DNA from 3 places in the Nonomuraea sp. NPDC050383 genome. Region 2 is predicted to be linked to each of the others. Evidence: riboswitches for the same ligand, from Rfam matches in the RefSeq annotation. Region 2 holds a riboswitch; each other region holds the start of a gene.

Region 1 (10,352 bases), on a different contig from region 2:
CGAGGTGGCGCAGCTCGCGGACCGAGTGGTTGACGGCGGTGAAGTGGGCCACCGGCGTGAGCGTGGTGCCGTGGGCGACCCGCTCGACGATGTCGACCGTGCGGTCGCGCGTGGTGCCGCCCGCGCCGTACGTCACGGACACGAACGTCGGCCGCAGCGACTCCAGCTCCCTGATCGCCCGCCACAGCTGCCGCTCGCCCTCGTCGGTCTTCGGGGGGAAGAACTCGAAGGAGAACGACCGGCCACCGGAGGCGAGAAGCTCGCGCACGGTGGGGACACGATCGGGCAGGACGGAAGGTCGACCAAGCGCCATGCCCCAAGGTTACCGTGGCGGGGCCCGCACCAGCGGTCACCCTTGTCCCTGGAGAGCCGGGCGCCACCCGGCGGCCACTAGTCTCAAGGCATGAACACTGAGGCCGCGAGCATGGACACCTTGCGCGAACAGGTGGACCGTTGCCTGAGGGAGTTCGTCGACCGGCAGCTGCCGCTCACGGGCGCGCCGGAGCTGGAGCCGCTCCGCCTGGCCGCCAAGGAGCTGCTGGCCGGCGGCAAGCGGCTGCGTCCCGCGTTCTGCTACTGGGGGTGGCGCGGGGCGGGCGGCGCGGACGAGCCGGGCATCTACCCGGCCGCGGCGTCGCTGGAGCTGCTCCAGGCCAGCGCGCTGGTCCACGACGACGTGATGGACAAGAGCGACCTGCGCCGCGGGATGCCGTCGGCGCACCGCCGGTTCGAGACGATGCACGCGGGGGCCGGCTGGCACGGGTCGGCCGAGCAGTTCGGCGTGGGCGCGGCGATCCTGCTGGGCAACCTGCTGCTGATCTGGTCCGGCGAGATGTGGCGCGGCAGCGGCCTGCCGCCGGAGTCGATCGCGGCGGCGCAGCCGGTGCACGACCACATGCGCACCGAGCTGATGTGCGGCCAGTACCTCGACCTGCTGGAGCAGGCCCACGGGGAGAACACGTTCGAGTCGGCGCTGCGCGTCGCCCTGTACAAGAGCGGCAAGTACTCCGTGGAGCAGCCCCTCCGGCTCGGGCTGGTCCTGGCGGCGGGCGAGCTGGCGCCGTGGATGGACGAGCTGTGCACCACGTACGGCACGCGGGTGGGGATCGCGTTCCAGATGCGCGACGACATCCTCGGCGTGTTCGGCGACCCGGCGGCCACCGGCAAGCCGGCCGGCGACGACCTGCGCGAGGGCAAGCGGACGATGCTCGTGGCGCGCACCCTGGCCGCCGCCACCCCCACGCAGGCCGCGCTGGTGCGGAGCCTGCTCGGCGACCCGGAACTCGACGACCGGGGCGTGGCGGCGCTGCGGGAGGTCATCGAGGACACGGGCGCGCTGCGGGAGTGCGAGGACCTGATCGGGTCGTACCTGCAGGAGGCGCTGGCCTGCCTGGACAAGGCGCCGATCACGGCCGGGGCGCGCTCCGCGCTGGCCGACCTGGCCGTCGCGGCCACCTCCCGCAAGGCCTGACCCTCCCCCGCGCTTCCACGGGCGCGGAGGAGCGTCGTGACCGGGTCAGCGGGCCAGGCGCTTGGCGAACTCCGCCGCCGCCGCGCCCGGGTCGTCGGCCTCGGTGATCGCCCGCACCACGACGACGCGGGTCGCCCCGCACGCCATGACCTCGTCGAGGTTGTCCAGGTCGATGCCGCCGATGGCGAACCACGGCCGGTCCGTGGCGATCGAGGCCGCGTGCCGCAGCAGCGACGGCCCCGGCGCGGGACGGCCCGGCTTGGTCGGGGTGGGCCAGGTCGGCCCGCAGCAGAAGTAGTCGACGCCCTCCTCCACCGCGGCGGCGGACGCCTCGGCGGTGGAGTGGGTGGACCTGCCGATGAGGATGTCGTCGCCGAGTATCTCCCGCGCGACGCCCACCGGAAGGTCGTCCTGCCCCAGGTGGAGCACGTCGGGCCGGGCGGCGTAGGCCACGTCCGCCCGGTCGTTGACGGCCAGCAGCCTGCCGTGCCGGTCGCAGGCGTCGCGGAAGACCTCCAGCAGCTCGAGCTCCTCCCGCGCCTCCAGGCCCTTCTCACGGAGCTGGACGACGTCGACGCCGTTGGCGAGCACGGCGTCGAGGAACTCGGCCAGGTCACCGCGCCGGCGCCGGCTGTCGGTGCAGAGGTAGAGCCGGGCGTCAGAAAGCGAGGGCTTGGGCACGCCGCTTGACCTCGGTGTGGCGGCCCGCGCGGATCGCCTCGACGGGCGAGCCGGGCAGCGAGTCGTCCGGGGTGAACAGCCACCGCAGCGCCTCGGCGTCGTCATAGCCCGCGTCCAGCAGCACGGTCAGCGTGCCGGGCAGGCCCTTCATCACGTCCCTTCCGTCAAGGAACACCGCGGGCACGTGCGGCCCGCCGCTGCCCCGGCGCACGCCGAGCAGCTTGTGGTCCTTGAGGAGTTGCTTGGTCCGCCCGAGCGAGAGCTGCAGGCGGTCGGCCACCTCGGGGAGAGTGAGCCACTCGTTGACGAGCTGGTCGGTCTCCCGGTCGATCTGTGCAACAGAAAGCGTCACGAAACCACAACTACCACATGGCGCGCTTGCTCAAACAACACAATCCCGTAGAGGGACATCGGGATCTACCAGGCGTTCCGGGTCCATCCGGTGTCCCGCCTCGATGATGCGGCGGCCCTGGACGAGGTCGCGGGGCCGGTCCACGGCGAGCACCGCGGCCAGCGCGCCGTCGCCGGTCAGCCAGCAGGCCGACCACTTGCCCTCCGGGTCGCCCCGGTACAGGAGGCGGTCGCCGGCCGGATGGTGGCCCGCGTACTGGACCATGTGGCCGAACTGCTCGGACCAGAAGTACGGCACCGGGTCGTAGACGGCCTCCTCGCCCAGCAGGGTGGCCGCGGCGACCTCGGGCGCGCCGAGCGCGGTGTCCCAGTGCTCCACCCGCAGGCGCGTGCCGTAGCGGCGCGACCACCAGGCGGCGCAGTCGCCCACCGCGACCACGCCCGGCAGGGAGGCGCGCAGGTGCTCGTCGGTGACGACGCCGTTGTGCAGGTCGATGTCGGCGCCCGCCAGCCACTCGACGGCCGGGCGGACCCCGATGCCGGAGACGACCACGTGCGCCTCGACGAACTCGCCGTCCACCAGCCGCACCCCGCCCTCGTCCACCGACGCGACCATGGTGTCCAGCCGCAGGTCGACGCCCTCGTACCAGCCGGTGGTGCGGGCGCCGATCCCGGCCCCGACGGCGTGGAAGAGCGGCGCGGGTCCCGCCTCGATCACGGTCACCTCGCAGCCCGCGCGGCGGGCGGCCGTGGCCACCTCGGCGCCGATCCAGCCGGCGCCGACCACGGCGACGCGGGCGCCGCGGACCAGCCGGGCGCGCAGCTCCAGCGCGTCGTCGAGGGTGCGCAGCACGTGCTGCGGCCCGTCGCCGGGCAGCGTGATCGGCTCGGCGCCGGTCGCGATGACCAGCCCGTCGTACGGCAGCTCCCCCTCGCCGGTCTCGACGACGCCCGGACGAAGGCCGGTGGCGCTGACACCGGGGCGGAAGTCCACCTCCAGCGTCGCGAGGTCGGAGTCGACGAAGCTGGAGTCGCTGGTGCCCAGCAGCACCGCCTTCGACAGGGGCGGCCGGTCGTACGGGCGGTGCCGTTCCTGTCCCAGGAGGGTGATCTCGCCGCCGAACCCCCTCGCCCGCAGGGCCTCGATGCTGCGCACGCCGGCCAGGCCCGCTCCTGCCACCACGACACGGTTCACGGTCAAGACCATAACGGGGCCGCCGCCTGCGCTCCGCACCGAGGCCGTAGGCTGGAGGGGCAAGACGCGCGGGAGTCCGGCCGTGACCGGGCTGAGAGGAAGGCTTGACCGGGCCTTCGACCGCAATCCACCTGATCCGGATCATGCCGGCGAAGGGAGCGCGCATGGAGCTGGTCGTGGGCGGCGGGATCGTCGGGCTGTCGATCGCCTGGCGGCTGTCGCGGGCGGGGCGGCCCGTCACCGTGGTGGACCCGGCCCCGGCCTCCGGGGCCTCGCACGCGGCCGCCGGCATGCTGGCGCCCGTCAGCGAGGTCGCCTACACGGAGGAGCCGCTGCTGCGGCTGGGGGTGGCGTCGCTGCGCCGCTGGCCGTCGTTCGCCGCCGAGCTGGCCGAGGACGCCGGCCTGCCGCCGGGCGTCCTGGCCCCGTCCCGCCCACCCGGGCCCTTCGGCGGCGCCCGTCCCGTGCCGTCGTCCCCTTCGCGGTCGGGCCCCGTCCCGTCGTCCCCGGCGCGGTCGGGACCGGTCCCGTCGTACGGGCTGGACTTCCGTGCCGACGGCACCCTGGACGTGGCGTTCGGCGCGGACGACCTGGCGGCGCTCGACGAGCTGGCCGGGTTCATGGACAAGCTGGGGCTGCCGGTGGAGCGGCTGACGGGCCGGGAGTGCCGCCGCCTGGAGCCGATGCTGGCCCCGTCGGTCCGGGGCGGGCTGCTGGCGCCGGGCGACGCGTGGGTGGACCCGCGCCGCGTCACAGCCGCCCTGCTGGCCGCCCTGGAGCGGCTGGGCGTCCCCGTGGTGCGGGCCCGGGTGTCCGAGCTCCTGCGTGCCCCCGGCGGCCCTGGTGACGGCTCCGGGCGCGGTCCGGCGGTCGTGGGCGTACGGCTGGACTCTCCGGCGGGCGGCGGGGACCTGCCGTCCGAGATCCGGGCCGACGGGGTGATCCTGGCCGCCGGAGCGTGGAGCGGCGAGCTGTACGACCTCCCGATCCGGCCGGTCAAGGGCCAGATCATGCGGCTGCGCTCCCCCGAGCCGCTGCTGGGCCGGTGCGTGCGCGGCATGGTCCACGGCGCCCCCGTCTACCTGGTGCCGCGAGGCGACGGCGAGCTCGTGGTGGGCGCCACGCAGGAGGAGATGGGGTTCGACACGCGCGTGACGGCCGGCGGCGTGTACGAGCTGCTGCGCGACGCCCGGGAGCTGGTGCCCGGCGTGACCGAGCTGGAGGTGGCCGAGGTGGTGGCGGGCCTGCGTCCCGGCACCCCGGACAACCTGCCGCTCATCGGCCCGGCCGGCGTCCCGGGGCTGACGCTGGCGACCGGGCACCACCGCGGCGGGGTGCTCCTGGCGCCGCTCACGACGGCGATCCTCCTGGGCGAGGAGCCCGAGTCGGCGGCCCTCTGCTCCCCGGCCCGCCACCAGCCGGCCCCCGGCGCTCACGACAGGCCCTCCGGCCCCTACGACGGCAACTCCGGCTCCGAGGAGATGGGATGAGAGTGACGATCAACGGCAGCCAGCGCGAGGTGCCCGACGGCACCACCGTGGCGCAGGCCGTACGGATCCTGACCACCGCCACCACCGGTGTGGCGGTGGCCCTGAACGACGAGGTCGTGACGCGCGGCTCGTGGGACACCACGGCGCTCGGCGACAGCGACCGCGTCGAGGTGCTCACGGCGGTGCAGGGTGGATGACCTGATCATCGCCGGGGAGAAGTTCTCCTCCCGGCTCATCATGGGCACCGGCGGCGCGCCCTCGCTGGAGGTGCTGGACCAGGCCCTCGCCGCCTCCGGCACCGAGCTGACCACGGTCGCGATGCGGCGGCTCGACCCGTCGGCCCGCGGCTCGGTCCTCGACGTGCTGCGCGTGCGCGGCATCAAGGTGCTGCCCAACACCGCGGGCTGCTTCACCGCGGGCGAGGCCGTGCTGACGGCCAGGCTGGCCCGCGAGGCCCTCGGGACGAACTGGGTCAAGCTTGAGGTCATCGCCGACGAGCAGACACTGCTGCCGGACCCGATCGAGACGTTCGACGCGGCCGAGCGGCTGGTGGCCGAGGGCTTCGTGGTGCTGCCGTACATCGGGGACGACCCGGCGCTGGCGCGCCGCCTGGAGCAGGCCGGCTGCGCGGCCGTCATGCCGCTCGGCGCGCCCATCGGCTCCGGCCTCGGCATCCGCAACCCGCACAACATCGAGCTCATCGTGGAGGCGGCCTCCGTGCCGGTGATCCTCGACGCGGGCATCGGCACGGCCAGCGACGCCGCGCTGGCGATGGAGCTGGGCTGCGACGCCGTGCTGCTGGCGACGGCGGTCACCCGCGCGCAGCGACCCGACCTGATGGCGGCGGCCATGCGGGGCGCGGTCCAGGCCGGGCGGCTGGCCCGCCAGGCCGGGCGCATCCCGCGCCGCCGCTACGCCGAGGCGTCCTCCCCCATGAACCCATGAACCCATGACCCATGAACCCGTGACCCGGTGAGCTGGGCCCCACGGATCGGGTCAAGCCGGCTCCGGCGTCACGCCGGGGCCCGCGGGGCCCCCGTGAGCCGGTGGATCCCCTGGTCCCGGAGTGGCCCGGGAGGTCAAGAGAGGGCGCGGCAGGGGCCACGGCTCCGCATCGTTTCGGGTGGTCGCACCCTGCCGGTGGCCAAACGCCCGTAAACTCGGCGGCGTGGACACGACGACGGCGGACCCCCTGGTCGGGCGACTCCTCGATGGGCGCTACCGCATCGAGTCCCGGATCGCGCGGGGCGGCATGGCGACCGTCTACCTCGCCCTGGACGTCCGGCTCGACCGCACGGTCGCGCTGAAGGTCATGCACCGCTCGCTCGCCGAGGACCCGGCGTTCGTGCGGCGCTTCATCGGCGAGGCCAAGTCCGTGGCCAGCCTCTCCCACCCCAACGTGGTGCACGTCTTCGACCAGGGCACCGACGGCGACGTCGTCTACCTGTCGATGGAGTACGTGCCGGGCCGGACGCTGCGCGAAGTCCTGCACGAGCGGGACAGGCTGCCCGCCCGCGAGGCGCTGGAGATCCTGATCCCGGTGCTCGCGGCGCTGGGCGCGGCCCACCAGGCGGGCATGGTCCACCGCGACGTCAAGCCGGAGAACGTCCTGATGACGGCCGACGGCCGGGTCAAGGTCGTGGACTTCGGGCTGGCCCGCGCCATCGAGGCGACCAACCAGACCCGTACCGGCGTGATGATCGGCACGATCGGCTACATGTCGCCCGAGCAGGTGACCACCGGCCGCGCCGACGTCCGCACCGACGTCTACGCGGCCGGGATCATGCTGTTCGAGCTGGTGACCGGCCGGCAGCCGTACGACGGCGAGACGCCCATGTCCGTGGCCTACCGCCACGTGCACGACACCGTCCCGGCACCGTCGTCGCTGACCCCCGACGTGCCTCCGGTGGTCGACGCGCTGGTGGCGCACGCCACGGCGCGCGAGCCGGACGCCCGGCCCGCGGACGCGACCGCGATGCTGGTGGCGGCCGTCGAGGTGCATCGCCAGCTTCCCCGGCTGACCGCGCCGGGCATCTCCCACTCCCCGGCGCAGCACTCGATGCCGGGCACCGGCTCGTACGCCCCCTCGGGGCCGCTGGCGGCGCCCACGGCACAGCCGTCGTCCGGCGCCCACCCCTTGCCCCCGGGACCCCGCACAGGGGCGCACACAGGGGCTCGCACCGGGCCCCAGAGCGGCGCCCGGCCCACCGGCCCGGCGGCCGGCGGCTACGGCCCGCAGCCCGCCTCACAGCCGGGCCTGCCTCCCGGGTCGCCCGCGATGACGCTGGCCATGCCGCAGGTCCCGCCCGGCGGGGCGGCCGGCCCCAACCCCACGGTCGTGCAGCCCCGGATCGAGGGGCCGGCCGAGCACGCGGGCGGGCGGCGCCGCGGGTTCCGGCCGAGCTGGATCATCATCGGCCTGGCCGTCGTCATGGTGGCGGCGATCGGGCTGACCGCCTGGTACGTCTCCCGTCCCCAGTACGTGGCCGTGCCCGCCGACCTGGTCGGCAAGGACGTCTCGATCGTGGAGCAGAAGCTCACCTCCGGCGGCTTCAAGGTGCGCCTGGCGCCGGGCGAGTACAACGACAAGGTGAACGAGGGCCTGGTGCTCCGCATCGACCCCGTGACCGGGCAGCAGGTCCTGGCCGGCGCGACCGTCACCCTGGTGCCCTCCCTCGGTCCCAAGCTGGTGCTGGTGCCCAAGGTGGCGGGCATGTCCGCCGACGACGCCCGCGCCACCATCGCCAAGGCGGGCCTCACGGTCGGCAGCGTCCGCCGGCTGGCCAGCCCCGACGTGGCCCGCAACACGGTGATCCGCACCTCGCCGCTGGTGGGCGAGAAGCTCAAGGAAGGCTCGAAGGTCTCCATCTACGTGAGCGCCGGGCTGACCATGCCGGACGTCAGCCACATGCCCAAGGACCAGGCCGCCGCCTACCTGCAGGAGCAGGGCTTCCAGGTGCAGGTCAACGAGGTGGACGACGACGCCGAGCCGTGCACGGTCATCGCCCAGGCGCCCAAGGCCGACGCCGAGGTGGACCGGGGCGCGGTGGCGATGGTCACGGTGGCGCGCTGCCAGACCGACATCGGCGAGTGGTTCCGCAGGGGCGACAACGAGGCCCGCGAGGACCAGCAGTTCCAGATGATCCCGCAGGTGATGGGCAAGAACATCAACGACGCCCGCCAGGAGCTCCAGCAGCTCGGCTGGAGGGTCAAGGTCCGCAAGCTGGGGCGCGGCAGCGGGGTCGTCCGCTTCCAGCAGCCCCTGCCCAACAGCGAGCGCCCGCCGGGCTCCGAGGTCACCCTCTGGCACTGACGTCCCCGCGCGGGGGACACCGGTCCGGGGGCCGGCCGCTCAGCCCGTGAGGTGACCGTGCAGGCGCACGCGGGCCAGGCCGCCGTCGGGGTGGATGTCGACCCGCACGTGCGTCACCGGATCGGCGTGGCCGAGGCGGAAGCGGTGCGGCGTGTCCGGCTGCAGCCGCGTCCGGGGCAGCAGCGCGACCTCGCGGTCCCCGTCGAGGCCGGTGAGCGTCACGGCGGCGGGCGCGTTGAAGATCAGGTTCGTGGTGTCGATCTCGGCGAGCCTGACGACGCCCCGCCCGGCCAGCCGGATGACCAGCCACTCGTTGCCCTCCTCGCGGCGGCGGGCGGTCTCCCAGCCCTCCGCCTGGTGGCGGGCCAGGCCGGGGGCGATGACGTTGTCGGGGGCGGAGTAGTACGCGTTGGAGCAGGCGGTGACCCGGCCGCCGTTCTGCAGCGCCGCCAGGTCGAGGCTCAGGCCGTCGTACACCGACAGGTCGGGGCGCGCCTCGCCGTGGACGCGCAGCCGGGCGATGCCGCCGTCGGGGAACATGTTCAGCCGCACGTGCGTGTAGCGGCCGTCGTCGGCCACCTCCACCGGGTGCTCGGCGTCGCCGCGCAGCGGCAGCCGGGGCACGATCTCCACCCAGCGGGCGCCGGCCAGTTCGGCGGGCGACGGGTGTCCGTCCACGGCCGCCGCCTCGACCGACGCGTGGGTCGGGTGGTTGCCGGTGAACCAGGCCGTGTCGATGACCACGCCCCGGACGGCGCCGGGCAGCCCGAGCCGGACGATCGCCCAGTCGTGCCCCGGCTCGCGCCGCCGCCGCGTCTCCCACCCGTCGTACACCTGGCCCCGGCCGCCGAACGTCTCCGGCCTGAACGCCGGCCGGCCGGGCCGGATCAGGCTCTCCTTCTCGGCGAACGACTCGTCGCTGGCGGCGACGACCGAGCCGCCCAGCGTGCGCAGCGCCAGGTCGGGCAGCGTGGTGAAGCCGGCGGTGGGCCGCTGCGACATCATTACTTCTCTCCCAGCAGGAAGGTCCCGTACGGCTCTCCGTCGACGGGCCGGCCCCGGAGCCACGTGGTGAGCACCACGCCCTTCAGGGTGCGGCCGTGGTACGGGGTGACGGGATTGCGGTGGTGGAGGCGGCCGGCGTCCACGAGGTTCGGTGCGTCGGGGTCGAAGGCCACCAGGTCGGCGTCATTGCCCGGCTTTATCGCGCCTTTTCGCGAAATTTCGGCTATTGCGGCTGGATGGGTGGACATCCAGCGGGCCACGTCCGCCAGCCCGTACCCCCTGCGGGCCGCCTCCGTCCAGACGGCGGACAGCCCGAGCTGGAGGGAGGCGACGCCGCCCCAGGCGGCGGCGAAGTCGGGCACCTTGAGGTCGGCGGTGGACGGCGAGTGGTCGGAGACGACGCAGTCGAGCACGCCGCGCGCCAGGCCGTCCCAGAGCAGGTCGCGGTTGGCCCCGTCGCGGATCGGCGGGCAGCACTTGAAGCTCGTGTCGCCCTCCGGCACCTGCTCGGCCGTGAGCGTGAGGTAGTGGGGGCAGGTCTCGGCGGTGACCGGCACGCCCCGCGCCCGGGCGGCCTCCAGGGGTTCGAGGCAGGCGGCGCTGGAGACGTGCAGCACGTGCACCCGCGCGCCGGTCTCCTCGGCCAGCCGGATCACCTGCTCCACGGCGCTCCGCTCGGCCGCGCCGGGCCGCGACTCCAGGAAGTCCCGGTACGTGGGTCCGGCGGGCTCGGCCAGCAGCGCCGCGTCCTCGGCGTGCACCACCAGGAGCCCGCCGAACCCGGCGATCTCGACCATCGCCCGCCGTGCCTCGCCGGGGCCGAGCGGCGGGAACTCGTCCACCCCG
Region 2 (10,352 bases):
CGCCGCAGCGCCTCGGCGCCGTCGCTCACGCACTCCACCTCGTGGCCGTCGCGCTCCAGGTACCGCGCCACCACCTCGGCCACCGTGGGGTCGTCGTCGACCACCAGGATGCGCGTGCTCACGTCTTCACCGTACGGCCGGCGCCCCCTGATGGGACACCCACGTCATCGGTTCGTAAGCCTCGCGGATCTTGGTCGGAGGACGTACGGTGGGCTCATGAGTCGAGTCGTCATGCTCGTGCTGGGAGCCCTGCTGGGGCTCTTCGTGCTGTTCACCTTCGTCCTGCCCATGGTGCTGGGACTCCTGAAGGTCGCGCTGATCATCGGGGTGGTGGCTCTGCTCGTCTTCGTCGCCGTCACCTTGGTCGGCAAGACGTCGTCGCGGTAGTCCCGGTCCGGGACCTGACGTGACCCTGTTCCTGCTGGACCCGTGGCTGGCCGGCATCACCATGGTGGCGGTCCTGCTCCTGGTGAGCTGGGCCGCCCGGCTGCTGCCCGTCGTGGGCGGCAGCGGGCCGAGCTTCCCGCTGGTGTACGCCCGGCGGACGGCGTTCCAGCGTCAGCGTGATCCCGGCGCCGCCGGTCGGCCGCGCCCGAGAGCGCCCTCTCCCAGCCCCGCTTCCGTCTAGCGGGGCTCGTCTCGTCGAGCCCTCGTCACCTGCACGTCGAGGAAGGGCTCATGATCGATTCTCTTGTCACGCTTCTCGTCGGCATGTCCGGAGGCCACGCGGCCGTCGCGATCGTGCTGTTCACGCTGGCCGTACGGCTGCTGCTGCTCCCGCTGAGCGTCCGGCAGGCGCGGGCCGCGCGCGTCACCGAACGCCTGGCTCCGAAGGTCCGGGCCCTGCGCAAGCGGTTCGAGCGCAACCCGGAGCGGCTCAGCAAGGAGCTGTCCCGTCTGTACGCGAACGAGGGCAGCTCGCCGCTGGCCGGAATCTTGCCCGGGATGGCCCAGCTGCCGTTCATGTGGCTGATGTACCGGGTGGCCACGCATCCGACTGCCTTGGCCGGTCATGACCTTCTGGGCGCCCCGCTGGGCCAGCAGGTTGCCGGAATTGTCACCCATTACGGACTGATCAGTTGGCCCTTTTCGGTCTTCATTGTGGTGATCGCCCTGGTCACGCTGGTGGCGTGGCTCCAGGCGCGCCGGATCAGGGCCACACTCCCCGAGGAGCAGCCGGCACTGATGCGGAGGATCATGCCGCTGATGCCCTTCGGCTCGGTCCTGGCGGCCCTGGTGATGCCGCTCGCCGCCGCCCTGTACCTGCTGGTGTCCAGCGCATGGACGTACGGTGAACGGACGGTGCTCGCGCGCCGGTTCGCCTGACGGAGAGCGGGCGAACGCCCGGACAAAAACCGAGAGGCCGGCTCAGCCGGCCTCTCGCAGGGCTGCGACCTGGCCTTTCATGGTGCCGTTGCCGTTGGGGGCCGGCAGGACGGCCCAGACCGTGGTGGTGTCGCCGTCGTGGCGCACACCCCAGCTCTCGGCGACGTACTCCACGATGCCCAGACCCCGGCCGCCGAGGGAGGACAGCGTGGGACGGCCCGCGCGCGGCTCGGTCGCCGCGCCTCCGTCGCTCACCGCGACCTCGATGTGGTCGTCGTTGCGCAGCCAGGTGACCTTGACCATGCCCGACGGCAGCGGATGCGCGTGCCGCAGCGCGTTGCTGAGCAACTCGCTCACCACGAGCACCGCATCGTCGATCGCGGCGGAGAAGACGCCGCAATCATGCAGGTCAGTGCTCAGACGCTGGCGGGCAACAGCGACGCTGGACGGCGCGTACGGCAGCAACACCACGCTTGACACACCCACCTCCCCGTCTTCATGTGCCCCCCGCGGGAACACTCCCCGGTACGACCGAAATGCCCCGTTACTCGATCCCAGAAACCGGATCTCGATCACAGCTTGTCCACATCGGACGATAGGTCAGCTCAACCGTGACCACCTCGTTACCACACCGGTGTGTCGGTTCCGATAGGAGCAGCCGCGTTGAGCACCATCCGCATCCGGGTGCCTCCTCCCGGTCGCGCATGGGCGCTCACGTCGCCGCCCTGGGCCCTCGCGAGGCTGCGCACGATGTAGAGCCCGAGCCCCACGCCGCCGAATCTCCTCCGGTCACCACTGTCGACCTGGACGAACCTCTCGAAGATCCGTTCCCGGTCGGACGCGGCGATGCCGACGCCCTCGTCGTCGACGACCACGACCACCCTGCCGTCCTCCGGCCATGCCTGGACCCTGATCAACCCGCCCTTCGGTGAGTACTTGAAGGCGTTCTCCAGCAGCTGGCCGAGCACGATGTCGGTGGCCAGCGCGTCGCCCTTCACCCACGGCAGGCCGCCGGGGATTTCCACCTCGACCCGATGCGTGTCGGACAACTCGGGCAATCCTAGCGTTGCCGCATTAATCCGCTCAGCCAGGTCGAATGCCTCCACCCGTACCTTGAGCTCGTCGGCGCCGGCCCGCGAGCCGAGCAGCAGGTGGTCCATGAGCGTCCCCAGCGACCTGGCCCGCTCGGCGATCGTGTGGACGGCGGAGCGGCGCTCGGGGTCGCTGAGCTTGTCCCAGCGGGCGTCGAGGGTGCTGGCGAAGCCCCGCACGATCGTGATGGGGGTGCGCAGCTCGTGGCTGGTCGTCGCCAGGAACAGGTCCTTGGCCTCCTCCAGCTCCTTGGCGCGCGTCACGTCGCGGAAGTCGACCACCATCTCGCCGGTCTCCTCCACGCGCGCGCTCACGACGTCGAGCCAGCGGCCCGTGTCGAGCTGGAACGTCAGCTTCTCCCCCGGGCTGGGCAGCGGGAACGGCGGCGGCCCGCCCCGCACGTCGTCGACGGGCAGCCCGGTGAGCTCGGCCGCCGCGGGGTTCCACCGGATGACGCGGCCGGCCCCGTCGAGCACGGCGATGCCGTCGGCGCTGGCGTCGAACACCGCCTGCTCGTGGGCCCGCTGCCGCACCGCCTCCTGGTAGGCCATGGCGTTGCCCACCGCGATGCCGGCGTGCCCGGCCAGCAGCTCCAGCAGCTCCAGCTCCAGGTGGCCGGGCTTGCGCTGGGCGTACAGGGCGTAGAGGGCGCCGTACGGCCGCCCGCCCACGGCGGCCAGCCCGAGCGCGATCGTGTGCAGGCCGGTCAGCTCCGCCCACAGCAGCTCGTCGAGCCCGTGGGACTCCAGCAGGACGGTCTTGCCGGTGCGCAGCAGCTTGTCCACGAGGCTGGTGCGCAGCCCGGCCGTGGCGCCCTTGAGCGTCTCGGGCAGCCGGTGGGTGCTGACCACGCGCAGCCGTTCGCCCTCGATGAGCACGAAGCCGCCCGCGTCGGCGCCCGTCAGCTCGGTCAGGCTGCCGGCGATCCGGTCGAGGACGGCGGGCAGCTCCAGCTCGGCGTTGATGTCGCCGACCACGTCGGTCAGCCGGCGTACCAGCCGGACCCGGCGCGCCATGCGCTCGCTCGCCGCCTCCTCGGCCGCCGCGCGGTGGTGGACGCACACGTATCCCACCACCGAGCTGCCCATCACCAGCGGCCCGATGTCGACCGTCACATCGAGCACGCTTCCGTCGCGGCGTAACCGCTTGGTGCGCAGCGTCACCTGGTCGCCGGTACGCGCGCGTTCGAGCACCGCGTTGTGCTCAGCCGTCAGCTCCCCCGGCACGATCGGCGCCCTGCGGCCCAGCATCTCCTCGGCGGTCCAGCCGAAGAGCCGCTCGGCGGCCGGGGTCCACACCAGCACGGTCTGGTCCCGGTCGAGCGCGATCAGCGCGTTGGGCGAGCCGGCGAGCACCGCGCGAGCGATCTCGTCGTCACTGCCGGCCCACTCGTCACCCACACCTCCATAGTGCCCGCGCTGCGCGGCCGCCGTCGGCCGATCCGTCCGATACGCTGCCGATCACGACCTACCAGGTGAGAAGAGGGTGAGCGGATGTCGAGCGGTGATCTCGATGCCCTGCTACGGGTGACCTCCGCCACCTACCGCGGGGAGAACCCGCCCGACGTCGCGTTCGGCACCTATGACGGCGCCGTGGGGCGGCTGGTGCTGGCGGTGTCCGGCAAGGGGATCGTGGCGTGCAGCTTCGAGGACGAGCACGCGGTGTACGAGCGGGTGACGCGGCACGTGGGCTCGTTCATCGGGCCCGACCCCGGCCGGCTGGACCCGGTGCGCCGGGAGCTGGACGCGTACTTCTCGGGACGGCTGCGGGCCTTCACCACGCCGGTCGACCTGGCCATCGCCACGTCGTTCGCGCGCACGGTGCTGCAGAAGACCATGGCGGTCCCGTACGGCACGACGGCGACGCTCAGTGAGATCGGCGAGCACATCGGCCGGCCACGCGCGCTGCGGGCGGTCGGCAACGCGCTGATGGCCAACCCGGTGTGCGTCATCGTGCCGTGCCACCGGATCGTGCCCGGCGACGGCGCGCTCGGCGACTACGCCGGGGGCGTGAACGCCAAGCGCCACCTCCTCACCGTCGAGTCCCGCTCCTGATCACGAGCTGTCAGACGCGGTCGGCGTAGGTCCGGCGCCGGGCCAGGCCGAGGGCGAGCGTGACCAGGGCGGCCACGAGCGCCGCGCCGAGCGCGCCGTTCATCCACGGCTGACGGGTGAAGCCGATCGCCTCGCGCACCCCGGCCCAGAGGCCGTCCCACGCCCCGACGGTCGGCGTCGAGGTGGTCAGCCAGTACGCGGCGAAGCCGAGCACCCAGGGCACCAGCATGGACCAGCGCGACGGCGCGTCCTCGTCGGTGTTCCACCGGGCGGAGCCGCCGAGCACGAAGTAGTCCACGGCGAGGACCGCGAACATCGGCACGAACACCGCGCCGATGATGCCGAGGAACGCCCCGTAGGAGTTCACGTCCACCACCAGCGCCACGGCCGTGGTGACCACGCCGATGGCGACGCTGAAGACGCGGCGGTCGACGCGGGGCATGAGGTTCTGCAGCGAGAGGGTGGTCGAGTAGACGTTCGCGAACGACTGGTCGGTCTCGCGCAGGACGAGCACGGCGAAGAACAGCGCGCCGAGCGGCGCCGCGACGAACGTCCCGAACACCGCGGTGCCGTCCGCCTGGACCGCGGCCGCCCCGGCGATGGCCACCGCGTACACGCCGAGCCCCAGGCAGGCCACCTGGGCCAGCGTGTAGCCGCCGACGACGCCGGTGAACGCGGCGGCGCTCGACCTGGAGTGCCGGGCGAAGTCGGCGGCCATCGGCACCCACGAGACCGACAGCGCGATCACGTAGTCGACGGCCGGCGCGAACGCGTGCCACGAGCCGCCGGCCTGCGGCTGAGCCTGGCCGAGGAAGTCCACGGCGAACCAGGCCAGCGCGATGACCACGGCGACCGTGACGTACCGGCGCAGCAGCCGCACCGAGCCGAGCGGCCAGATCGACAGCGAGGTGGTGAGGACCCCGGCGACGATCACCCAGACCGCGTACGGCACCGCCGGACCGAAGATCGCGCTCGCGCCCATGGAGATCACCCAGAGCTCGAAGGCGCCCCAGCCGACCATCTGGATGATGTTGAGCACCGTCGGCACGTACGACAGCCGTGCCCCGAACAGCCCCCGGAGCAGCACCATCGAGGGCCGTCCGGTCTGCGTGCCGGGGATGGCGGCCAGGCCCACCATGGCGGTGCCGACGAGGCTGCCCACGACCGCGGCGGTGAGGGCCGCGGCCACGCTCAGGGGCGCGCCGCCCAGCGGGTCGAGCAGGAAGAGCGCGCCGGAGAAGCCCAGCAGGCTCACCCCGAGGTTGGCCCAGAGCGCGCCCTGGTCCAGCACCCCGAGCGTCTTCGGCGGGGCCTCGTCGAGGGTCAGCGGGACTTCGTTGACGGCATGCGTCATCACACACTCCCTACGCCGGCATTACCCGGACAGGTTCATGCGGTCGGCAGCAGCGGTAGCTGCCCTCTCAGCCCGGTGGCCCCGAGCTCCCGCGGGATCTGTAGTTGTCGCGCGCCGGACCACCCTGGTCTGTGCCGGAGATGTCCTGGCGTGCGCCCTCATGATGCCTCATGCGCCGCCTGACGGCCACACCCGGGCCCGTCAGGGGGTGTAGACGTACGGGGTCGTGGTGCCGAGCGGCACGAAGCCGAGCCGCAGCAGGATCGGACGGCTCTCGCTGGAGGCGTCCACATGGAGGTAGCGGTAGCCCCGCTCGACGGCCACCCGCGCCCGGTAGGCCAGCAGCGCCCGGTACACGCCGCGCCCGCGCCACCCGACCACCGTGCCGCCGCCGAAGAGCCCGGCGAACTCGGTGTCCGGGTCCAGGTCCACCCGCGCCCCGCTGATCGGCCGGTCGCCGGCCATCGCGACGACCGCGGCCATCGACTCGGGCCGCTCGGCCAGCCGGCGGAGCAACTGGTCGCGCAGTCCCGGCACCGGCATGCCGAACGCCTGCTCGTGCGCCTCCATGAGCAGCTCGATCCCCGCCGGGTCCTCCGCTGGGCGCAGGACGACGCCTTCGGGCAGCCGCGGCTCGGCGGCCATGGCGGCGGCCTCCGCGGCCAGCAGCGTCTCCTCAGGGTCTGCCGCGAAGCCCGCGGCCGACAGCCGCTCCGCCAGGTCGGCGGGGCGGTCGTGGGAGTACAGCTTCCACTCGAACGAGCGCTTCAGCGCGGTGAAGTACGCCACCTGCGCCGCGATCTCGGCGTCGGCCGTGTCCTCGTCGAGGTCCGACCACAGGATGCTGTTCCAGCCGCCCTCGGCCGCCTTGCGCACCACGCGGCCCGCCCGCTCGCCCTGGCTGATTCGCACCTGGCGGTCGTAGGCCGCCAGCATCTCATCACGATTCACCGGCACAGCCCACCAGCACGGACGCGCGCGGGGCAACCGGATTAAGGGACCGGCTCAGGCCACGAACGGCGGCTGACCGGTCTCGCTGACCATCGGACGGCTCGCGCCCTCCCACGACTGCATGCCGCCGCCGACGTTGACCGCCTCGCGCCCCAGGTGGTTCAGCCAGGCCGCCACCTGGTAGGACCGGCCGCCGACCCGGCAGACGACGTAGACCTTGCCGCCGGCGGGGACCTCGTCGACGCGCCCCTGGATCTCGCTCATCGGGATGTGCACGGCCTCGGGAGCGTGGCCCGCCACCCACTCCTCACGCTCGCGCACGTCCAGCAGGAAAGCGTCGTCGGGTACGTCACGTGCCTCTACCTCGGGAACCGTCATGCGTCCATCATCTCGCGCCTTCGGTCGTAGGCCGCACGGGCCTCGGCGATCTCCCGCTGATGCCGCTCGGTCCAGGTGACCAGCGACTTGATCGTCTCGTGCAGGGTGCGGCCGAGCGGCGTGAGCGCGTAGTCGACGCGGGGCGGCACGACGGGATGGACGGTCCTGGTCACCAGGCCGTCGCGCTCCAGGTGGCGCAGGGTCACGCTGAGCATGCGCTGGCTGACCCCGTCGATCTCGCGGCGCAGCTCGCTGAAGCGCAGGCTTCGGCTGTCGAGCAGGGCGATGACGAGCAGCGACCACTTGTCGGCGACGCGGTCCAGGATCTGCCGGACCTCGCAGTCCTCGCGGGTGTCCCACTGCCGGACGTCGTAGTCGTCGGTGATGTCACAGGAGGCGTGGTCGTCCATGGCATCCATGCTGTCGCAGGGACCCTGCGGTTACAAGAGATAACCGACCCTACTTGAGCAGGCGCGACAGGCGCCGGTCGGCGAGCGGCTTGCCGCCGGTCTGGCAGGTCGGGCAGTACTGGAGCGAGGAGTCGGCGAAGGAGACCTCGCGGATGGTGTCGCCGCAGACGTCGCACGGCTGGCCGGCGCGGTTGTGGACGCGCAGGCCGGACTTCTTCTCCGCCTTGAGGTCCTTGGCGGCCAGCCCGTGGGCCCGCTCCATGGCCTCGCGCAGCGTCGTGACGATGGCCTCGTGCAGGTCCGCGATCTGCGCGTCGGTCAGCGAGGACGCGATCTTGAACGGGGACATCCGGGCCGCGTGGAGCACCTCGTCGGAGTAGGCGTTGCCGATGCCCGCGACGACCTTCTGGTCGCGCAGCAAACCCTTGATCTGCGTGCGGTTGCCGCCCACGATCTTCTTCAGCGTCTCGACCGTGAACGACTCCGCGAGCGGGTCCGGGCCCAGCGCGGCCACGCCGGGCACCTCGGCCGGGTCCCTCGTGACGTACATGGCCAGGCGCTTCTGCGTGCCGGCCTCGGTCAGCTCGAACCCCGGCGCCAGGCCCTCGTCGTCGGGCGCGAACCGCACCCTCGCCGCGAGCGGGCCCTTGCCGGGACGGACCGGCTTGGCGCCCGACAGGTCGTCGCGCCAGCGCAGCCAGCCGGCCCGGGCCAGGTGGATGACGAGGTGGAGCCCGTCGCAGTCGAGGTCGAGGAACTTGCCGTGCCGCGACACCCCGGTCAAGCTCAGCCCGCCCAGCGCGCTCACCGGTGGGTCGAAGGTCTTGAGCGCCTGGATCGCCACCACGTCCACGGCCAGCACGGTCCGGCCGACCGCCCGCTCACGCAGGAATCCGGCCAGGGACTCGACTTCGGGAAGTTCCGGCATGCCACCAGAGTACGGTCACTCACCGACAGCTTCCCGGACGCTCGCGGACACCGCTCCACGCGTCAGGGCACGTCCCAGAAGGCCAGCTCATGAGCCATGCCCTCGCGGAAGAGCCGCTCGGCCCGCACCGGGTCGGGAGCCGCCTCGTCGATCATCACGGCGATCCGGGCGGCCAGCGCGGCGAACCCCGGGTCGGCGTAGGTGCCCACCCACGCGCGGTAGCGCGGCTCGGCCGGCGGGTCCTGCGCCAGGATCCGGCCCAGCGTCGAATATCCCCACATGCACGGGTACAGCGCCGCCAGCCCGTCGGCGTACGTGGCCGCCGACTCGAGCAGGAAGGCCGTGTACGCGGCGCACGCCGGCCCCTTCACGGCTCCCTCCAGATCGGCGCCGAACTCGGCCGACATGGTTCGGTGCAGGCTCAGCTCGTCATGGAAGGTGGTGTGCGCCAGGTCCACCAGATCCCCCAGGTGGCCGTCCGGCGCCTGCCAGGCCAGCCGGGCGAAGACCCGCACGTAGTCGAGCAGGAACAGGTAGTCCTGCTCCAGCCAGGACCGGAACACCGCCTCGGGCAGGTCGCCGCGCGCTATCCCGGCGACGGTGGGGTGCGCGAGCTGGGCGTCGAGCAGGGGGCGGCCGGCGGCGTGCAACTTCTCGGAGATGGACATGAGCGCACGTTAGTGTCGGGGGCATGACTGTGACGATCGCCGAGGAACTCCTCCTGCTCGCCTACAGCGAGGACGAGGGCAGGCAGCTTGTCGGCTCCGCCCAGCTCGACCCCGCGTTGAGCGGAGCCCTCCTCGCCGAGCTGGCCGTCAACGGCCGGATCGAGCTGTCGGACAAGACCGTGACCGTCAAGGACCCCACTCCCCTCGGCGACGAGGAGCTGGACGCGGCCCTGGCCCGCATCGCGGCGGAGGGCAAGGAGCGCAAGCCCGTCTGGTGGGTGCAGAGGCTCATGGCCGGCAAGCCCCGCCCGCGGTTGCTGACCCGGCTCGCCGAGACCGGCGTGCTGACCGAGCAGCGCGGCAAGGTCCTGGGGATCTTCCCGACGACGCGCTGGCCGGAGGCCGACGGCTCCGTCGAGGCGAACGTCAGGGAGCGGGTCGCGAGCGCGCTGGGCGGCGCCGACCCCGACCCGCGCACCGCGGTGCTCATCGCGCTGCTGCACGCCGCCAAGATCGACCGCAAGGCGTTCCCGGGCGCGAGCAAGGAGCGCGTCAAGGAGATCGCCGAGGGCGCGTGGACGGCCGACGCCGTGGCCAAGACCATCGCGGCGATCAACGCGGCCATGATGGCCGCGGTCACGTCGGCCGCCATCGCGGCATCGACCAGCGCCGCCACCAGCTGAGCGCCCCCGGTCCCGCCCTCGCGGGACGGGACCGGGGCGGCCGGTCAGCCGGCGTCCAGGATCTCCTGCGGGACCGGCCTGTCGTTCTTGAGCGCGTCGAACAGCGCCAGCGCGCGGGTCCGGTCCCACTTGATCGCCGAGCCGCCGCCCGCGATCTCGTTGCCGCCGAACGGCACCACGGTCGTCACCGGGCTGTCGCCCATCGCCAGCCCCAGCGAGAGCATGTCGAGCGCGCCCGTGGAGGAGTCGACCGTGACCGCGTCCGTGGCGCTCATGGCCAGCGGGATCGAGGTGAAGGGGTTGAGCAGGACACCGGGTCCGGCGGCCTTCTTGACCACCGCGCCGAGGAACTGCCGCTGCCGCTTGGTCCGCTCGAAGTCGGGCAGCGCGCCGCCCTTGCGGGTGCGCACGTAGCCGAGGGCCTGGCTGCCGTTGAGCACCTGCTTGCCCTTCTTCAGCTTGAGCCCGGCCTTGGGGTCGTCCACGGCGGCCCGTACGTCGATCTCCA
Region 3 (10,352 bases), on a different contig from region 2:
AACAAGGGCGTCAACCCGGACGAGGTCGTCGCCATCGGCGCCGCCCTGCAGGCCGGCGTGCTCAAGGGCGAGGTCAAGGACGTCCTGCTGCTCGACGTGACCCCGCTGTCGCTGGGCATCGAGACCAAGGGCGGCATCTTCACCAAGATCATCGAGCGCAACACCACGATCCCGACCAAGCGCTCCGAGGTCTTCACCACGGCCGAGGACAACCAGCCGTCGGTGCAGATCCAGGTGTTCCAGGGTGAGCGCGAGATCGCCTCGTACAACAAGAAGCTCGCCACGTTCGAGCTGACCGGCATCGCCCCGGCGCCGCGCGGCATCCCGCAGATCGAGGTCACCTTCGACATCGACGCCAACGGCATCGTCAACGTCTCGGCCAAGGACCTGGGCACGGGCAAGGAGCAGTCGATGACGATCACCGGCGGCTCCGCGCTGCCGAAGGACGACATCGAGCGGATGATGCGCGAGGCCGAGTCGTACGCCGAGGAGGACAAGAAGCGCCGCGAGGAGGCCGAGGTCCGCAACAACGCGGACGGGCTCGCCTACCAGACGGAGAAGTTCCTCCGCGAGAACGACGACAAGGTCCCGGGCGACATCAAGACCGAGGTCAACGACGCGCTCGGCGAGCTGAAGAAGGCCCTGGAGGGCACGGACACCGACACGATCCGCACCTCCGCCGAGAAGCTCGCCACCGTCAGCCAGAAGATGGGCTCGGCGATCTACGCCCAGAGCCAGCAGCAGGCCGGCGGCGAGGGCGCCCCGCAGGGGGCCGCGCCCGGCGACGGCCAGCAGCAGCAGCAGAAGGCCGACGACGACGTGGTCGAGGCCGAGATCGTTGACGACGACCAGCCGAAGAAGGACCAGTGATGCCGCCGCGTGACAACGGGCACGAGCACGGTGAGCCGGTGATCCGCGACAACCGCAAGATCGACCCGGAGACGGGGCTGCCACGCGTCAGTTCGGAGGGGGCCGAGGCCCGTTCCGAGCAGGCGCCGGCCCCCGACCAGGCCGGGACGACGACCGACGGCGAGCTGGAGGCCCAGCTCGCCGAGCGGACCGCCGACCTCCAGCGGCTCCAGGCCGAGTACACCAACTACCGCAGGCGCGTCGAGCGCGACCGTGTCGCGGTGCGCGAGCAGGCCGTCGCGGGGGCGCTCATGGAGCTGCTGCCCGTGCTCGACGACATCGGCCGGGCCCGCGACCACGGCGAGCTGACGGGTGGCTTCGCGAAGGTGGCGGAGTCCCTGGAGGCGGCGGTCACCAAGCTCGGGCTGAGCGCGTTCGGCCAGAAGGGCGAGCCGTTCGACCCGATGGTCCACGAGGCGCTGATGCACAGCTACTCGCCGGACGTGACCGAGCCAACCGCGGTCGAGGTCCTGCAGTCCGGCTACCGGATGGGCGAGCGGGTGCTGCGCCCGGCCCGGGTGGCTGTGGCCGAGCCCGAGGACGCCCCCCCGGCGTCCGGCGACATCGCCGACTGACTCCGGCGACGACAACTCCACGAACATGGACGAAGGGCTGTAGATGAGCACCAAGGACTACCTGGAGAAGGACTACTACGCCGTCCTTGGTGTGCCCAAGTCCGCCACCGCCGATGAGATCAAGAAGGCGTACCGGAAGCTGGCCAGGCAGTACCACCCCGACACCAACCAGGGCGACACCGCCAAGGAGACCAAGTTCAAGGAGGTCTCCGAGGCGTACGACGTCCTGTCCGACGGCAAGCGCCGCAAGGAGTACGACGAGGCGCGGACGCTGTTCGGCTCCGGTGTCGGCGGCCAGCGGCCCGGCGGCGGTGGCGGGTTCCCGTTCGACTTCGGCGACCTCTTCGGCGGCACGGCCGGCCCCCAGGGCGGCCACGGCGCCGGGGAGCGGCTCGGTGACCTGTTCGGCGGGCTGTTCAACCGCACGGGGAGTGGTGGTGCGACCCGCACCACCAGCACCACCAGGCCCCGCCGCGGACAGGACATCGAGTCCGAGGTCACGCTCACGTTCACGGAGGCGGTCGAGGGCACCACGGTGTCCCTCCGGCTCACCAGCTCGGCCGCCTGCGCCGCGTGCAGCGGCACGGGAGCCAAGGCGGGCACCACCCCGCGGGTCTGCCCCACCTGTGAGGGCACCGGCGCGGCCAGCCGCAACCTGGGCAACTTCGCCTTCTCCGAGCCGTGCCGCGACTGCAAGGGCCGCGGCCTGCTCGTGGACGACCCGTGCCCCGTGTGCGACGGCAGCGGCCGGGCCAGGAGCACGCGCACCATCCAGGCGCGCATTCCCGCGGGGGTGGCCGACGGCCAGCGGGTCCGGCTCAAGGGCAAGGGCGCGCCGGGCGAGAACGCGGGACCCGCGGGCGACCTGTACATCCTCACCCACGTCAAGCCGCACGCGGTCTTCGGCCGCTCGGGCGACAACCTGACGATCACCGTGCCGGTGACGTTCACGGAGGCCGCGCTGGGCGCCGAGATCAAGGTGCCCATCCTCAAGGGGATGCCGGTCACGCTGCGCATCCCGCCGGGGACCCCGAACGGCCGCACCTTCCGCGTCCGCGGCCGGGGCGCCGCCCGCAAGGACGGCACGAAGGGCGATCTGCTCGCCACGGTGGAGGTGGTCGTCCCGCAGAGCCTCGACGACAAGTCGCGCGAGCTCCTGACGGAGTTCGGCACCGCGACGGCGGGTGACGACCCGCGAGCTGATCTCATTCAGAGAGCCAGAAGCGAGTAGCCGATGGACGCCAACTATTTCGATCTCTCAGACGACACGCCCGTCTACGTGATCTCGGTGGCCGCGCAACTCTCGGGGCTGCACCCGCAGACGCTGCGGCAGTACGACCGGCTGGGGCTGGTCAGCCCCGGACGTACGGCGGGGCGCGGCCGCCTCTACTCGACGCGCGACATCCTCCAGCTCCGCGAGGTGCAGCGGCTCTCCCAGGAGGAGGGCATCAACCTCGCCGGCATCAAACGGATCCTGGAGCTGGAGAACGAGGCGTTGCGGCTGCGCGAGGAGGTCCACCGCCTGCGCGCCGAGATGCAGATGGTCAAGGCGCTTATCCGCTACGAGCTGCCACCGGGGGCCTAGAACAAGATGGACTACAAGCTCACTCAGAAGAGCCAGGAGGCTCTCTCGGGGGCCATGCGGCGCGCCGCCGCCGAGGGTCACCCGGAGATCTCCCCGGCCCACCTGCTGACCACGCTGCTCGGCCAGACGGGCGGCACCGCGGTCCCGCTGCTGGAGGCCGTGGGCGCCGACTGGAAGGCCGTGCGCGCCAGGGCGGAGGAGCAGCTGGCGGCGCTGCCGAAGGCGCAGGGCTCCACCGTGAGCGCGCCGACGAGCTCGCGCCAGCTGCTCACCGTCATCAACACCGCGGCGCAGCGCGCCAAGCGGCTGGAGGACGAGTACGTCTCCACCGAGCACCTGCTCGTGGGCCTGGCCACCGACGGCGGCCAGGTGGCGGAGCTGCTCAAGGGGCAGGGGGCCACGCCGCAGGCGCTGCTGGACGCGTTCGAGAAGGTGCGCGGCCACGCCCGCGTCACCAGCGAGACGCCCGAGGACACCTACCAGGCGCTGGAGAAGTACGGCGTCGACCTGACCGAGCGCGCCCGCGCGGGCCGGCTCGACCCGGTCATCGGCCGTGACTCCGAGATCCGCCGCGTGGTGCAGGTGCTGTCCCGGCGCACCAAGAACAACCCGGTGCTGATCGGCGAGCCCGGCGTCGGCAAGACCGCCGTCGTCGAGGGCCTGGCCCAGCGGATCGTGGCGGGCGACGTGCCCGAGTCGCTGCGCAACAAGCGGCTCATCTCGCTCGACCTGGGCGCGATGGTGGCGGGCGCGAAGTACCGCGGCGAGTTCGAGGAGCGGCTGAAGGCCGTGCTGTCCGAGATCAAGGAGAGCAACGGCCAGATCGTCACCTTCATCGACGAGCTGCACACGGTCGTCGGCGCGGGCGCCGCCGAGGGCGCGATGGACGCGGGCAACATGCTCAAGCCCATGCTGGCCCGCGGCGAGCTGCGCATGATCGGCGCGACGACGCTCGACGAGTACCGCGAGCGCATCGAGAAGGACCCGGCGCTGGAGCGCCGCTTCCAGCAGGTGTACGTCGGCGAGCCGACGGTCGAGGACACCATCGCGATCCTGCGCGGGCTGAAGGGCCGCTACGAGGCCCACCACCAGGTGCAGATCGCCGACAGCGCGCTGGTCGCCGCCGCCGCCCTGTCCGACCGCTACATCACCAGCCGGTTCCTGCCCGACAAGGCCATCGACCTGGTCGACGAGTCCGCCTCGCGGCTGCGCATGGAGATCGACTCCCGGCCCGTGGAGATCGACCAGCTCCAGCGCAACGTCGACCGCATGAAGATGGAGGAGCTGGCCCTCTCCAAGGAGACCGACGACGCCTCGCTCCACCGGCTGGAGCGGCTGCGCAAGGAGCTGGCCGACCGCCAGGAGGAGCTGAGCGCCCTCGTCGGCCGCTGGGAGCGGGAGAAGGCCGGCCTCAACAAGGTCGGTGAGCTGAAGAAGCAGCTCGACGAGGCGCGCGGCTCGGCGGAGCGGGCGCAGCGCGACGGCGACTTCGAGGCGGCGTCCCGGCTCATGTACGCGGAGGTGCCGAGGCTGGAGCAGGCGCTGCGGGAGGCGTCCGAGGCCGCCCAGCCCGACGACGCCATGGTCAAGGAGGAGGTCGGCCCCGACGACATCGCCGAGGTCATCTCGTCCTGGACGGGCATCCCGGCCGGCCGCCTGATGGAGGCCGAGACGACCAAGCTGCTGCGCATGGAGGACGAGCTGGGCAGGCGCCTGGTCGGCCAGCAGCAGGCCGTACGCGCCGTGTCCGACGCCGTCCGGCGCAGCCGGGCCGGCATCGCCGACCCCGACCGGCCGACCGGCTCGTTCGTGTTCCTCGGCCCGACGGGCGTGGGCAAGACCGAGCTGGCCAAGGCGCTGGCGGAGTTCCTGTTCGACGACGAGCGGGCGATGACCCGCATCGACATGAGCGAGTACTCCGAGAAGCACAGCGTCGCCCGGCTCGTCGGCGCCCCTCCCGGCTACGTCGGCTACGAGGAGGGCGGCCAGCTCACCGAGGCCGTGCGGCGCAGGCCGTACACCGTGGTGCTGCTGGACGAGGTGGAGAAGGCCCACCCCGAGGTCTTCGACATCCTGCTCCAGGTGCTGGACGACGGTCGGCTCACCGACGGGCAGGGCCGCACGGTCGACTTCCGCAACACGATCCTGATCCTCACCTCCAACCTGGGCTCCCAGTTCCTGGTGGACCCGACGCTGGAGGGCGACGCCAAGCGCGAGGCCGTGATGGGCGCGGTCCGCGGCGCCTTCAAGCCGGAGTTCCTGAACCGGCTCGACGACGTGATCCTGTTCGACGCGCTCGGCTCGGAGGAGCTGGCCCAGATCGTCGACCTCCAGGTCGACCGGCTGGCGAGGCGGCTGGCGGACCGCAGGCTGACCCTGGACGTCACTCCGGCGGCCCGCGAGTGGCTGTCGCTCACCGGCTACGACCCGCTGTACGGCGCCCGTCCGCTGCGCCGGCTGGTGCAGTCGGCGATCGGCGACAAGCTGGCCAAGGCGGTGCTGTCGGGCGAGATCGTGGACGGCGACAAGGTGCTGGTCGACCTCGGCGACGACGAGCTGACCGTCAAGCGCGCCTGACGCGCGACGTACCGACGACAAGGCCCCGGGGCCGGCCTATCCGGCCGGCTTCCCGGGGCTTTCGCGGGCCCGGGTCCGGGTCGCGGCCCGCTCGCCGGTAAGGGCTGGTCCACCGTTCGGCCAAGCCCGCCCCGGCGCACCGCTTCCCTGGCTAGCTTCGGCCTTCGTCCGAGATCCGCCCGGCGTCCGCCCGGGCAGCGTACCGACGAGGGGGACGTCCAGTGTCAGTGTCATCCCGGTCCTATCCCAGGTCATCCCGGTCCTGTCCCGGCTTTCGGGCCGTCGCGGCGGCCACGCTGAGCGCCGGCGTCATCTGGATCATCGCGGCGCCGCCTCCCGTCCTCGCCCTCACCCACGCCCTCACCCCCGTCCCGGCCGGGGACGAGGGCGGGGCGGCCGGCGAGGAGAGCGCCGCCGCGGTCGCGGCGCGGACGGCGGAGCGCCTCGGCCTGACCGGCCCCCGGGGCGCCGGCTCCCCGATGGTCGCCCCCGACCTGACGGCCACGGCCGCGGGCGTGCCCGTCCTGCCTCCGGGCGCGCGCAACCCCTCGGGCCTGTCCGACGTGTCCACGATGGCCGCCGCGCCCGACCTGCCCGGCCTGCCGGCGGCTCCGGCCCGGCCCGTCCGGACGTTCGACGGGGTGCCCGTCTCGGGGGCCCCGGAGCCGGCCGTCCGCCGTCAGCACGCGCACGAGGCGCCGGACCGCGCACCGAGCCGCCGGGACGCCGCCACCCACGCGGAGGCCCCGCGCACCGGGGCCTCCCGCGTCGCGGAGCCCGGCGTCACCTCGCTCGGCGACGTCGGCACCCTCCTCCCGAGCCTGCCGCTGGGATGATCCCTGTTACGGTGGACCGTGACGCGGGGTGCCCGGAGGGCCGGGCTGAGATCACACCCGTCGAACCTGATCTAGTTCGTACTGGCGAAGGGACGTCGACGTTGTCGTTCTGCGACGAGGTCTGGGCGAGCACCGCCACGCTGCTCGACGCCATCCATCGGCACCCGTTCAACACCGCCCTCGGCGGCGGCACCCTGAGCCGCGACCGGTTCACCTTCTACCTGGTGCAGGACGCCCGCTACCTGGCGGCGTACGCGAAGGTGCTGGCGACGGCGTCGGCGCGCGCCACCGAGCCCGCGGACGCCATGTTCTTCGCCCAGAGCGCGCACACGGCGCTGGCCGTCGAGCGCGCCCTGCACACCGGCTACCTCGACGGGTTCGGGCTGAGCCCCGAGGACGTGGCCGGCATCCGCACCTCGCCGACCTGCCTGGCCTACGCGTCGTACCTCCAGGCGACGGCTCTCAGCGCGCCCCTTCCCGTGCTGGTCGCCGCGGTGCTGCCGTGCTTCTGGGTCTACCAGGACGTCGGAACGGCCCTACTGGAGCGCACGGCCGGCCGGTCCGGCCACCCGTACCAGGCGTGGATCTCCACCTACTCCGACCCGTCGTTCGCCGCCTCGGTGACACAGGTGCGTGCCATCGCCGACCGGCTGGCCGGGACCGCCGACCCCGCCACCCGCCGGGCCATGGCCGAGGCGTTCTGCCGGGCGACGGAGTACGAGTGGATGTTCTGGGACAGCGCGTGGCGGCTGGAGACGTGGCCCACCGGCCAGTGGCTGGCGACCGGCGCGGAGGCCACGGCCGCCCTCTGACCCCGGATCACCCGTACGGCCTGATCGCGGGCATGCCGACGGCAGCGAGCGCCCCTCGGGGCTCTCCCGGGCCGGACAGGACGCCCGGCCCCGGAGAGCCCGGCTCAGGACACCAGGGCGTCGAGCTCGTCCTCGGGCAGGCCCAGGTCGACCCGGATGCGGTAGCGCGTGCGCAGCAGCGCCACATGCTCCGGGTCGTCCTCGTCACTGGCCAGCACGGCCTGGGTCACCCATTCGAGCCCGGCCGGCAGGTCACCGTACGCGACGAGCGTCTCGGCGATCGTGTGGGAGGTCGCCGTGGTGATCCCGCCCTCCGCGCGGATCGCCTCGATGACCTCCCTCGCCTCAGCGGGACGGTCGAGCTCGAAGAGCGTGTCGGCGATGCCGGCGCGTGGGTCGATGAGCGACTCACCGCCGTCCTCCACCGCGCGCTGGAAGCACTCCAGGGCCCGGGCGGGCTGCCCGGCCGAGCGCCATTCCTCGGCCGCGAGGACCAGGATGGACGCCCTGGAGACATCGCCCGAGGAATAGCCGAGCGCGACGTCGTACAGCCGCCTGGCAAGGGAGCTGTGGTCGTCGGCCAGCAGAGCCTGCTCGAGCAGGCGATCAAGGTGCTCACGGGTCACATGCGCCACACCGCGAGACTACCGAGCCAGGTGCCGGTTTGCCCCGGCAATGCACATCGCCGATCCGGCACGACTTTGGCAAGGTCATGTCAAAGGATGCCCGCTTCCGGCGTGTCTTCGCAGGCCGTAGGGCATATAGCGGTCGCGCGCACCGGCGAGGAGGAGGGGCTGCGATGGGCATCTCCAAGCAGACGACCTTCACACTCTCCTGTGCCGTGGCGCTTTCGGTCCTGGTTCCGGGTGCGGCCGGATATCTTTCCGGACGGCTCGCCGCCGTGGAATCGGCCGAGCGCGAACTCCACGCGATCGAGACCCGGCTGGACGCCCGGGAGGCGCGAGAGGACCGCCAGGCGTGGCCGGTGGCGCTCCCGGCGCCCTGCGACGGTGCCCCGACGGCCAAGGACCGCGAGGGGCGCGCCCCCGCGCCCCGGCAACGCGTGACGCCCTCGCAGGCGCCCCAGGCCGGTGAGGCACGCCCGCCGGCGCCCGACACGCGGCCGCCGGCCCCCAAGGCCCAGCAGCCGCACCCGGTGCTCGGCTGGCTCCCGGAGCTCATCCAGCGCCTGCGCCTGAACGACTGACCACTCGGGGAGTCAGGCCGTCTGCGGAGTCCAGGAGCGGAGCTGGCGGGACAGGAAGCCGCGGATGAGCTGCTTGGCCGCCGCGATGATCTCCGGCTCACCGTTCGGGTCACGGCGGAAGGCGAGCTTGAGCACCGCGTCCCCCGCCTCGACCGCCACCAGGACCGCCACGTCCAGCTCATGGCTGTCGGCCAGGCCGAACTCCTGGAGCAGCAGCCCGCGCAGCCGTCCGGCGATCACCGTGTTGTTGTCGGAGTCGGAGTCGAGGAGGTTGAGGTCGACCACGTCGCCGAAGTGCAGGCTTCTGAAGCCCCGGACGGTCCGGTGCATGTCGACGTACTCGTCGATGATCGCGTCGACGGCCTCCCACCAGCCGACGTAGTCCTCCTCCAGGAACCTGCGGCCGACCCTGGAGACGAACTGCTCGACGTTGCGCCGGGTCAGCTCCTGGGTGATGGCCCGCTTGTCGGGGAAGAACTGGTAGACCGACCCGATCGCGACCCCGGCCCGGTCGGCGATGCGGGTGGTGGAGAGCGACTCGTAGCCGATCTCGTCGAGCAGCTCGGCGCAGGCGTCGAGCATCCGCTCGACCCGGCGCGCGCTGCGGCGCTGCGCCGGCCGTCGCCGTAACGGCTGGGGTCGCACGCATTCGTCCATCTGGGGTGACAGCACGAGTTCCATCTTTCCCCCAAGGACACGATCGTTATCTGGCAATCAGTGGATTTCTCACGGCTCCAGATGAGCCTCATGCGAGTTCGGCCGGTGGCCGAGGCGGCGGGCCATGCCGGAGAGCCGGGCCAGCACCCGGGCGGCGCCGGGCGAGAGGCGTGACAGGGCGTACCCGAGCTTGCCCTCGGCGTTGACCGGGACGACGGCCTCGTTCCGGTGGACTGCCCGCAGGATGTGCGCGGCGACGCGCTCCGGCGGGTAGCCGCGCCGCTCCAGCGCCGTCACCGAGATGTCGCGGAGGTCGGTGCCGACGTACGTGGCGTGACGGGCGATGTTCGTGGAGACGAAACCGGGACAGATCGCGCTGACCCCGATGCCCTGCCCGGCCAGCTCGGCCCGCAGGCAGTCGCTGAGCGTCTTCACCGCCGCCTTGACCGTCGAGTACGCGGGCAGCAGCATCGTGGGCGCGAACGCGGCCAGCGAGGCGACGTTGACGATGTTGCCGCCTTCGCCGCGTTCGACCATCTGCGCCGCGAACAGCCGGCAGCCGTGGACCACGCCCCACAGGTTGACGTCGATCATGCGCCGCCAGTCCTCCACGGAGTGGTCGAGGAAGGCGCCGGCGACGAGGATGCCGGCGTTGTTGACCACGATGTCCGGGACGCCGTACTCGGCGCGGACCTGCTGGGCGAAGCTCTCCATCCGGGCGGCGTCGGCGACATCGACCTGCTGGGCGTGGGCCGTGCCGCCGAAGTCCTTGGCGATGCCGGCGGCCGTGCGGGCCGCCGCCGCCTCGTCCACGTCGGCGCAGACCACCTCGGCCCCGTGGGCGGCGAAGGCCCGGGCGGTGGCGCGGCCGATCCCGCTGCCCGCGCCGGTGACGACCGCCAGCCGCCCCGCGAACGCCTTCTCCCTCCCCGGCGAGGACTCCTGCCGGGCGCGGCGCAGGCCCGGCGGGGCCTCGGCGCCGTCCACGTGCGCGGCGAACTCGGCGATCATCCTGGCCACCACGTCCGGCCGGCCGCGCTGCGCCCAGTGTCCCGCCACGATCCTGCGATGCCAGAACCTCGGCGCCCAACGCCCGAGCGAGGCCAGCAGCGCCGGCGAGACGAACGGGTCACGGGTGGCCTCGATGAGCTGCACCGGCACGTCCACCACCGGATCGCCGTGCGACGCGGTGTG

The links. Region 2 has a riboswitch for thiamine pyrophosphate ahead of ACIBG4_RS26180 (purine-cytosine permease family protein). Riboswitches for the same ligand answer to the same signal wherever they lie in the genome.
Region 1: another riboswitch for thiamine pyrophosphate. It lies ahead of ACIBG4_RS03440 (FAD-dependent oxidoreductase); the one in region 2 lies ahead of ACIBG4_RS26180 (purine-cytosine permease family protein).
Region 3: another riboswitch for thiamine pyrophosphate. It lies ahead of tenA (thiaminase II); the one in region 2 lies ahead of ACIBG4_RS26180 (purine-cytosine permease family protein).

What each region holds. Positions count from the first base shown of each region.
Region 1 covers NZ_JBITIP010000001.1:770,670-781,021, forward strand. The annotation lists gene metF (methylenetetrahydrofolate reductase [NAD(P)H]) at 1-313, opposite strand, end outside; gene ACIBG4_RS03420 (polyprenyl synthetase family protein) at 404-1,471, shown strand; gene thiE (thiamine phosphate synthase) at 1,517-2,152, opposite strand; gene ACIBG4_RS03430 (Rv2175c family DNA-binding protein) at 2,130-2,504, opposite strand; gene ACIBG4_RS03435 (NAD(P)/FAD-dependent oxidoreductase) at 2,535-3,698, opposite strand; TPP riboswitch at 3,757-3,873, shown strand; gene ACIBG4_RS03440 (FAD-dependent oxidoreductase) at 3,863-5,188, shown strand; gene thiS (sulfur carrier protein ThiS) at 5,185-5,385, shown strand; gene ACIBG4_RS03450 (thiazole synthase) at 5,378-6,133, shown strand; gene ACIBG4_RS03455 (PASTA domain-containing protein) at 6,357-8,501, shown strand; gene alc (allantoicase) at 8,541-9,506, opposite strand; gene allB (allantoinase AllB) at 9,506-10,352, opposite strand, start outside.
Region 2 covers NZ_JBITIP010000011.1:65,328-75,679, reverse strand. The annotation lists gene ACIBG4_RS26215 (response regulator transcription factor) at 1-122, opposite strand, end outside; gene ACIBG4_RS26210 (hypothetical protein) at 217-387, shown strand; gene ACIBG4_RS26205 (DUF6412 domain-containing protein) at 407-628, shown strand; gene ACIBG4_RS26200 (YidC/Oxa1 family membrane protein insertase) at 679-1,326, shown strand; gene ACIBG4_RS26195 (ATP-binding protein) at 1,369-1,806, opposite strand; gene ACIBG4_RS26190 (PAS domain S-box protein) at 1,950-3,818, opposite strand; gene ACIBG4_RS26185 (methylated-DNA--[protein]-cysteine S-methyltransferase) at 3,912-4,472, shown strand; gene ACIBG4_RS26180 (purine-cytosine permease family protein) at 4,483-5,826, opposite strand; TPP riboswitch at 5,817-5,929, opposite strand; gene ACIBG4_RS26175 (GNAT family N-acetyltransferase) at 6,028-6,777, opposite strand; gene ACIBG4_RS26170 (rhodanese-like domain-containing protein) at 6,832-7,155, opposite strand; gene ACIBG4_RS26165 (helix-turn-helix domain-containing protein) at 7,152-7,565, opposite strand; gene ACIBG4_RS26160 (Fpg/Nei family DNA glycosylase) at 7,615-8,493, opposite strand; gene ACIBG4_RS26155 (TenA family protein) at 8,556-9,161, opposite strand; gene ACIBG4_RS26150 (GPP34 family phosphoprotein) at 9,185-9,844, shown strand; gene ACIBG4_RS26145 (LCP family protein) at 9,889-10,352, opposite strand, start outside.
Region 3 covers NZ_JBITIP010000018.1:88,315-98,666, forward strand. The annotation lists gene dnaK (molecular chaperone DnaK) at 1-870, shown strand, start outside; gene grpE (nucleotide exchange factor GrpE) at 870-1,484, shown strand; gene dnaJ (molecular chaperone DnaJ) at 1,528-2,715, shown strand; partial or broken gene ACIBG4_RS34040 (heat shock protein transcriptional repressor HspR) at 2,719-3,042, shown strand; gene clpB (ATP-dependent chaperone ClpB) at 3,076-5,646, shown strand; gene ACIBG4_RS34050 (hypothetical protein) at 5,868-6,482, shown strand; TPP riboswitch at 6,497-6,592, shown strand; gene tenA (thiaminase II) at 6,584-7,294, shown strand; gene ACIBG4_RS34060 (hypothetical protein) at 7,399-7,929, opposite strand; gene ACIBG4_RS34065 (hypothetical protein) at 8,136-8,501, shown strand; gene ACIBG4_RS34070 (TetR family transcriptional regulator) at 8,514-9,158, opposite strand; gene ACIBG4_RS34075 (SDR family oxidoreductase) at 9,228-10,352, opposite strand, start outside.